2 regions of the Paraburkholderia hayleyella genome follow, and region 2 is predicted to be linked to the other one. Evidence: predicted binding sites of a transcription regulator. Region 2 holds the regulator's gene; the other holds the start of a gene.
The links. Region 2 encodes sigma-54, which starts transcription at its own class of promoters, with help from an activator protein. Its sites were predicted from a motif close to TGGCANGNAANCTGCTTT; they were not measured.
Positions count from the first base shown of each region.

Region 1: the regulator sigma-54 is predicted to act here: its motif matches at 1,341-1,358, upstream of GH657_RS09945 (collagen-like triple helix repeat-containing protein).

Region 1 is NZ_QPES01000001.1:2,225,285-2,229,402, reverse strand. It holds gene GH657_RS09945 (collagen-like triple helix repeat-containing protein) at 1-1,294, opposite strand, end outside; gene GH657_RS09940 (Flp family type IVb pilin) at 2,393-2,584, shown strand; gene GH657_RS09935 (A24 family peptidase) at 2,743-3,246, shown strand; gene GH657_RS09930 (TadE/TadG family type IV pilus assembly protein) at 3,243-3,728, shown strand; gene cpaB (Flp pilus assembly protein CpaB) at 3,832-4,118, shown strand, end outside.
Region 2 is NZ_QPES01000001.1:3,129,323-3,133,440, reverse strand. It holds gene hpf (ribosome hibernation-promoting factor, HPF/YfiA family) at 81-434, opposite strand; gene GH657_RS13775 (RNA polymerase factor sigma-54) at 600-2,108, opposite strand; gene lptB (LPS export ABC transporter ATP-binding protein) at 2,281-3,060, opposite strand; gene lptA (lipopolysaccharide transport periplasmic protein LptA) at 3,057-3,728, opposite strand; gene lptC (LPS export ABC transporter periplasmic protein LptC) at 3,769-4,118, opposite strand, start outside.

The DNA of each region.
Region 1 (4,118 bases), 900 kb from region 2:
CACCGCTGCCCTGCGTGCCACCGGTTGCGCCGCCGGTGAGTCCGCCTACGATGCCGGTAACCGGTGCGAGCAAGCCACCGCTGCCCTGCGTGCCACCGGTTGCGCCGCCGGTGAGTCCACCTACGATGCCGGTAACCGGTGCGAGCAAGCCACCGCTGCCCGACGTGCCGCCACCCGCACCGCCTGCCAGTCCGCCGAGCAACCCGGTGACGGGTGCCAGAGGATTGCTTCCCGTGCCGCCTGTCGACAAGCCGCCCACCGAGGCGACGGTATTACCTGTACTGGTTACGACATTGCCGAGACCTGTGGTAACCGGATTGTTACCCGTTTTAGCGACGAGCGCGCCGGTATTGGCGAGGCTACTACCGACGGTCGAGAGCAGTCCATTGAGCGGTGCGCCAAGGCCCGTCGCATTGCCCACGGTTTGCGTGGTGTTGGCCACCATCGCGGTGATGGGCGTAATTGCCGTGCTCAAGGTTTGCGTGACTTGCTGGATGGGACCCGTAGAGAGGATGTTGGTGAGCGTACCGCCACCATTGGTGACGGCACCGCCTAACGCATCGACGACACCGCCAAGAGGCGTAGTCACTGCCGAAAGCGGGGCGAGTGGGCCGCTGCCCAGGCTCGTCACCAGATTGCCGGTATTGCTGAGCGCACCTCCTGTCTGACCGACCACTCCACCAACGCTCGAGAGTGTGACGCCGACCGGATTACCTGCCGTGCCGAGCTGTCCCAGCCCTTGGCTGACACCGTTGCCTAGCGTGGATACCGCACCTCCCACGTTTTGCACGATGCCTCCTGCTGCCTGGGTGGTAGCAGGATTGACGCCAGGCAGGGTTTGCGAGCCGATGACTGTGCCAAGGCCCGATACCGTTGATCCGACACCCGAGACGATGCCGCCTGCCTTGTCCGTGACCAGACTAACGGGGTTGGCCGATGCCGTACCGCCGCCATTACCGCTTCCGCCACCGTTCCCGCCAGTTCCGCCGCCATTGCCGCCGTTACCCGCAGTGCCGCCACCGTTGCTGCCCGAGCCCGAACCCGAACCCGAACCGTCGGAGCCATTGTTGGCAGAGGTTCCGCCATTGCTGCCACCTGGGTTTGTGCCGGTGCCGGTGTTGGTTCCATTCGCACCGCCGGTTGAAATGGTTCCGCCAGTCCCGCTGGTGCCTTTGGAGCCGAGCCCAGAACTGAGGCTCCCCGAGCCACCGCAGGCGGCGAGTGAAAGCATGGCAGTGACGGCCGCCGTTATGATCGTTGTCCGTAGCACGCCGGAAGAAATTTGAGTTTTCATGTCGCCCTCGTATCGCATGGTTGTTGAATGATGCTGCGGGTTACTCTCTGCAATCACCATGCCAACTCACAAAAAAACGTGGGCTACGGGAATTAAAAATATCGACTTCCCCATGCAGCGGGGCAGAGACAAGTTATTGCGCATAAATTGATTGTTCTGGGATGCGGTCAGATAGCGCTATAAATGGGATTGGGCTTGTGTACGTAACGTAACGATCTCAATGCGACGTTACGCTTTGGCGCGTAACATGCGATTGAGATTGACGTAAGGATTTCAGATGGCCACGAAACTGATACGCATTATGGTTAGCCCTATATGTTGCAACACATTTTTTACGGTTAATCTTGGCACCGTACGGGGGGAGCACGGAAAGGCTCGAAAACTAGGGGTTAGGACAATTGCTTAAATATGATTGTTGTACTATAAAACGTAGAAATGCTGGGGGTTCTGGGGGTGTGAAGCAGCAAAAGAAGCAGTAAAAAATATTAACGATTCGCATGGCCAGGGGTGGCCTGCTGTTCCAGGATCTGAAAAATACGGGTGTCAGGTGCATTTATTTTTTAATAAATAGCAATTATTCGTATTGAATGCGGTTCAAGATAAAAACAAGAATAAATTATTGGTTTTTCTTCATTAAATGTTTTTTTGGGGAATTCTGATTCAGGCGGATGCTGTAGTGCGGCGTGTATTTTCCAAAAAAATGGGGGATGTGAGGCCATCTTCCAGGTCCACAACAGACTGACGCACTGGTACCTGCTAGCACCTCAGCCTGGAGCGTCAAGTTATGGGCTCCACGTCGCTTTTATGTTGGCTGCATCACCGGCGGTAAAAATTTCCGTTGTTTCCACTGCTTAAGAGTGGCGTTAATAAAAAACGGAATTGCTTGTAAATGAGATAGCGTTTATAAAACAGGGAAATTTGGCAAAGGGGGCATTATCGGAGAGATCATCCTGATGGCTTGGGTTTAATCTGGCCACGGTTAACGGGGGATGATTGGATAAGGGTAATGGCAGCGAGGGGGACTTGACTGCCTGCCTGGATAATCCATCTACTACCCTGCGTGGCTGAATATTATTTTTCATGAATTCCGGGGGAGTGATGAAAAACATCATTAAGCGTTTTCTAACAGAAAACAAAGGCGTCACGGCTATTGAGTATGGCCTGATTGCAGGAATCATTGCGGTGGGTATCGTAACCGCGACGACAGGGGTAAAAACAGCTATTGTTTCTACCTTTAATGCCGTGGCGAGCGCCTTGCCTACAGGCACATCAGGCGGCGGCGGTGGTTAAAAAGCCGGTCGGGACATTAATCTCGCACAAAAACTCGTGCCTGGCTATTTTCCAGCCTGCTCCACGTTTCCGGGTTAGCCTGACTAAATAACCCGTCATTCAATCCGTCTGAACCCAATATCTGGTTCAGACGGATTGTTCTGCCAATCGAGTGAAACATGAATGGGCATCTCAGCAGTGTCCTGTTTATTGCATGGGCGATCGCCATTGCGGTGTGCGATTGCCGCAATCGGCGGATTCCGAATGCACTCGTCGTCATCGGTTTCATTGCCGCTTTGATGTGCGCCGTGCTTCGCCATAACCCGTTTGGCATCTCTTTCTATGCGGCATTGCTTGGCACAGCAGTGGGCCTGATCGCATTGCTGCCGTTTTTTGTTATCGGCGTGATGGGTGCGGCTGACGTCAAGGTTTTCGCCGTTCTGGGCGCCTGGTGCGGAATGCAGCCGTTGCTCGGATTGTGGGTTGCAGCGAGTCTTGCCGCCGGGGTTCATGCCGCGACATTGCTGCTGACTTCGCGCTCGCGCATCCCTGCATTGAGCGGGCGTCGCGCCACACCTACTTTTGAGCTTGCAGGGCGTCGCTCGACGCCTTATGCCGCATGCCTGACAGTGCCCGCAGCCGCGTGGGTGGCCTTGCAGTTTGTAACAGGTGCCACGACATGACGTCCACTACGCTTGTCCACTATCGCATTGATGTCAAAGCGTCACGTGAGCAGCGCGGCAGCATGGCGGTTGAGTTTGCGATGATTTTTCCGCTGTTTTTCCTGATTCTCTATGCGATCGTCACGTTCAGCCTGATCTTCGTGGCGCAGCAAAGCTTGACGCTGGCCGCGGAAGAGGGCGCGCGCGCCGCACTGAATTATCAGCAGGCAAAAGATGTGCCCAGTGCGTTGGCCGCACGTGCGAGCGCCGCCTGCAGCGCGGCAACGGGAACCGTGGGCTGGCTCTCGGGCCGTTATGCAAGCTGCGTGGCCACACCCGCTGCTTGCACCTTCAATACCGCCATGCAATGCGTGAAAGTCACGCTGACCTACAACTACGCTGGAAAACCCCTGATTCCCACGCTGCCCTTGCTGAGTCTGGTGCTGCCTGCCGCACTCTCGAGCAGTGCCATGGTGCAGCTCAATCCCGGATACCTGCTGTGATCGACCGGTCAGAAATTCATGTGCTAGTCACGGCCTCAAAGCCCAAAGCCTACGCTGCGCGTGGTTTTTCCTGTTTCATATCCCGCCGCAAGAGGGGGCCGCGATGCCACACCTGACGCGAATCATCGCCGGTGTGCTGATCGCGCTAGCGCTCTTGCTCGGTCTGGCGGCATGGATGCTGTCGCACCGCGCAGCGCCTTCCGCCGTGGTCCGGCCTGTCGCGCAAGCCACGTTTCCCGTCGTCGTGACGACGCACGCTTTGCCCGCAGGCAAGCCGATTGCGCTCGAAGCGCTGCGCATCCAGCCGTTCCCGGTTCAGCCGGACGGAGCCTTTGCCGATCCCGCGGTGCTGGTTGGACGCGTGCCCATGGCGGATATTGGCGTGGGCGC
Region 2 (4,118 bases):
CTGAACTAAAAAATGAATGGCCAATTAAAAACCGCCCAGTGGGGGCGGTTTGATGCAGGCTCGGCTGCGGTGATGCCTGTTTATTGCGGCGGCACTTCGAGTAGCGCAGCTAGCGGCTGATGTTTGATCGCTTCATGCTGGTGGCCTTGCAGGCGATCCTTGTGACGAATGACTTGCCGGTCGAGTTTGTCGATGACCAGATCAATCGCCGCGTACATATCGCTCTCGGCACTTTCGACAAAAATATCTTTGCCTTTCAGATGAAGATTGATTTCAATCTTCTGCCTTTTTTCCTTTTGATTGTCGACCGAGAGGACCACACTGCCATCGATAACCTGATCGAAGTGCCGTAGCACTCTGTCTAGCTTGGCGATCACGTATTCGCGCAACGCAGGCGTTACTTCGAGATGGTGTCCACTGATCTGCAGATTCATAGTGCTTCTCCAAACGATTAGCCGTAGATCCTCATGAGGGCAGCGGTACTCGCTGATTGGGTTGTATTCCAGCCATTGCGGACGGGAATCGGGAATCCGATCAGCCAGCCTGTGCCACCCCAATGGGGTACGGCCGGGAAAATACCCGCCACGGTAAGCAGCGGGCTACAAAGACTTGCGCAGATTGACCGCTGGAATTTTGAGCGTTTCGCGGTATTTGGCCACGGTGCGCCGGGCGACCACGAAACCCTGTTCAGCTAGCAGTTCGGCGATGCGGCTGTCTGAAAGAGGCGTGACAGGGTTTTCTGCTCCTATTAATTGCTTGATGAGTGCGCGAATTGCTGTGGAAGAAGCCGCGCCCCCGGTATCCGTTGAAACGTGTGAGCCGAAGAAGTATTTGAACTCAAGCGTGCCAAAAGGAGTGAGCAGGTACTTACCAGTTGTGACACGGGAAACCGTTGATTCGTGTAGCCCCAGCGTATCAGCAATTTCCCGCAAAACCAAGGGGCGCATGGCGATTTCGCCGTGCAGGAAAAAGCTCTTTTGCCGCTCGACGATGGCTTGCGCCACACGCAGGATCGTGTCGAATCTTTGCTGGATGTTTTTGATCAGCCAGCGGGCTTCCTGAAGCTGTTGACGCAGCGAACCACTGCCGGGATCGCTGCGGTTGTTGCGCAGGATATTGGCGTACAGGTGATTGATGCGCAGCCTGGGCATGATTTCGGGATTGAGTTCCGCTTGCCAGCCTTGGGCCGTCTTGCGAACCAGCACGTCGGGCACGACATAGTCGGCTTCGCTTTTGCCGTACATCGCGCCAGGAAAGGGTTCAAGCGAGCGGATCAGGGCGTGGGCCTCACGCAATGCATCGTCGTCGGCCTTCAGGCGCCGGCGCAGCCGGATGAAATCACGCGCGGCGAGCAGTTCAAGGTGATGCTCGACGATCTCCAGGGCGAGTGTGCGGGTGGGTGAGGCATCGAGCCGTAATAGCTGCAGCTTGAGGCATTCGGATGCGGAGCGCGCTCCGACGCCCGCCGGATCAAAGCTATGCAGCAACGCGAGCGCGGCTTTCAGCTCATCTGCATCGACTTCCAGTTCGTCTGGCAAATCGGCCAGTATTTCTTCAAATGCCGCTATGAGATAGCCATCGTCGTCAAGGGATTCGATCAGAAAGGTGACAAGCGCGCGGTCGCGCGGGCTTGCCTGTGTGACGCACAACTGGGTGTTCAGATGATCGCGCAACGAGGTGCTGGACTCGTGAACCTGAAGCGGTGGCAGATCATCGTCGTCGGACGCGCTGCTGGAGCGGCCATAGTCGTCGAGATTCCATTGGCTGGTGTCCGCGCTGTTGTCAGCCGCGAGGCCGTTGTATTCGTCAACGCCCTGGGGCTCTCCGGCTTCGCTGTTGGTGTTCGTGCTGGAAGGGGACGATGTATGGCTGGCCGACTCGGGCTCGGCGTTGCCGCGAGTCTGTGTCACAAGCGAGCCATCCGCTGCTACGCGTAATGGGCTGGCGATCCAGTCGTCTTCGTTTTCGAGCAGCGGGTTTTGCGCAATCGCCATAGCGACTTCCTGCTGTAGCTCAAGCGTAGATAACTGAAGCAGCCGGATGGACTGCTGCAGTTGGGGAGTCAGCGCAAGATGCTGCGAGAGGCGGAGTTGGAGGCTAGCTTTCATGGCGAATTGAGACTCATTGTAATGAGTTTGCCAAGTCCGCGATACCTGCGGCAGCCGTAAAAAGACGGGCCGTACTTAGGGTTTGGGATGATCCGGACACGGGTTGCGACGACTTGCCGCAGCCGTGCCGAATGCGCTGCCGACGCCCGCAGCGGTGTTGCGCAGCGCTGGGCTACATGCGGAAATGCTCACCCAGATAGACGCGCCGTACGTTCTCGTTTTCGATGATCTCGTCCGGCGCGCCTGCGGCCAGCACGCTGCCATCGCTAATGATGTAGGCGTGATCGCAGATGCCGAGAGTCTCACGCACGTTGTGATCGGTGATGAGTACGCCGATATTGCGCTGTTTCAGGAATTTGACGATTTTCTGAATTTCCAGCACGGCGATCGGATCGACACCGGCGAACGGTTCGTCGAGCAAGATAAAGCTCGGATTCGTGGCCAGAGCACGCGCTATTTCGACTCGGCGGCGCTCTCCTCCTGAGAGCGAGAGCGCAGGGTTGTCGCGCAGGTGAGCGATTTGCAGTTCGTCGAGCAAGGCTTCGGCGCGCGCGGTGATGGCGTCTTTGGAGAGCCGCTTGCCGTTATCTTCGTGTTGCAGTTCGAGTACCGCGCGGATGTTGTCTTCAACCGTCAGCTTGCGAAACACCGAAGCTTCCTGCGGCAAATACGACAGGCCAAGCGACGCGCGCTTATATATAGGCAGCAGGCTAATGGACTTGCCGTCCAGATCGATGTCGCCGCCGTCGAGCGGCACCAGCCCGACGATCATGTAAAACGACGTCGTTTTACCTGCGCCGTTCGGCCCCAGCAGGCCGACGACTTCGCCGCTTTTCACACTGAGCGAGACGTCCTTGACGACCGTGCGGGAACCATAACGTTTTTTCAGGTTGCGCACGACCAGCGAACTGCTCGTGCCTGCAGGCTTGCGATGGGGAAGCGGGGTGTTCACGGCGAGGTGGATCCTTGGCCCTGCAACTGGCGCGAGGGCGTGAGCGTGACGGGGGCGCCATTGAGCGGGGCGGGACCGCCATTGCGCGGCGAGAGCATCGCGCGTACCCGGCCATTGGGGTTGCCCGGCCCGACGACATCCTTGCCCGCGCGGGCGGTGTAGAAATCGTTCTGGCCATCATAAGTAATGACGCTGCCGTGGACCTGGTCCATCAGCGTCGACAGCCCTTGCAGGCGGCGCACGGTGGCACGGGTGGTCAACGTGGTGAGATCGCGCTTGCCATCGTAATCAATGCGTTCCGCGTCACCTTCGATGTATTCGTTAACGCCGTCGCGTTTCTGGCGGAAATAAGCGAGATTTTTGCCGCTCGACGTGCTGGTGGCGTACTGGTAGCCCTGAGGATCTTGCGAGACTTCGACGCGATCACCCTTGATCAGGATCGTGCCTTTGGTCGCCACCACATGCCCGGTGAAGATGTTGATCTGTTTCAGATCGTCATAGGTCATGTTGTCCGCTTCAACATTGAGCGGCTTGTCCTTGTCAGCACGTTCGGCCTGCGCAAGTGACGCAAGACCACCGAGCAGCAGCGCGATCAGTGCCGTCGCCGCGGCGCGAGGCGCACATGCGCGGCGAGGAGGGCTGGCAGCTAAAGGGAGGGATGAATTCATGCTTGAGTCGTGCATTAACGCCTGGAGTGGATTGCCCGGGTTATTGCGTTGGACTGCCGTCGGATGCGGCGATCGAGCCCTTCACATTGCCAAACAGGCGCATTTCCCGGGTGACGTTGTTGTAGTTCATACCGCTGGCTGTCATGACTGACAGGCCGCGCTGAAGTTTAACCGGCTTTTCCGTCTCGATTACATCGTCGTTCACAAGGATCCGGAAATGCTCGGAGTCAGCCTGCATCTGCGGGTCGCCGTTGCCCGGCGCACGCACCATGCGGGCGTTGTCGTACAGGTCGACGATGGAGGCATCGCCATTGATCGTGCCGCGCTGCGCCGTGGTGGTAACGATCGGTTTGTTGGGCTGGAAAGCGCGGATCGCTGGATGGGTCAGGT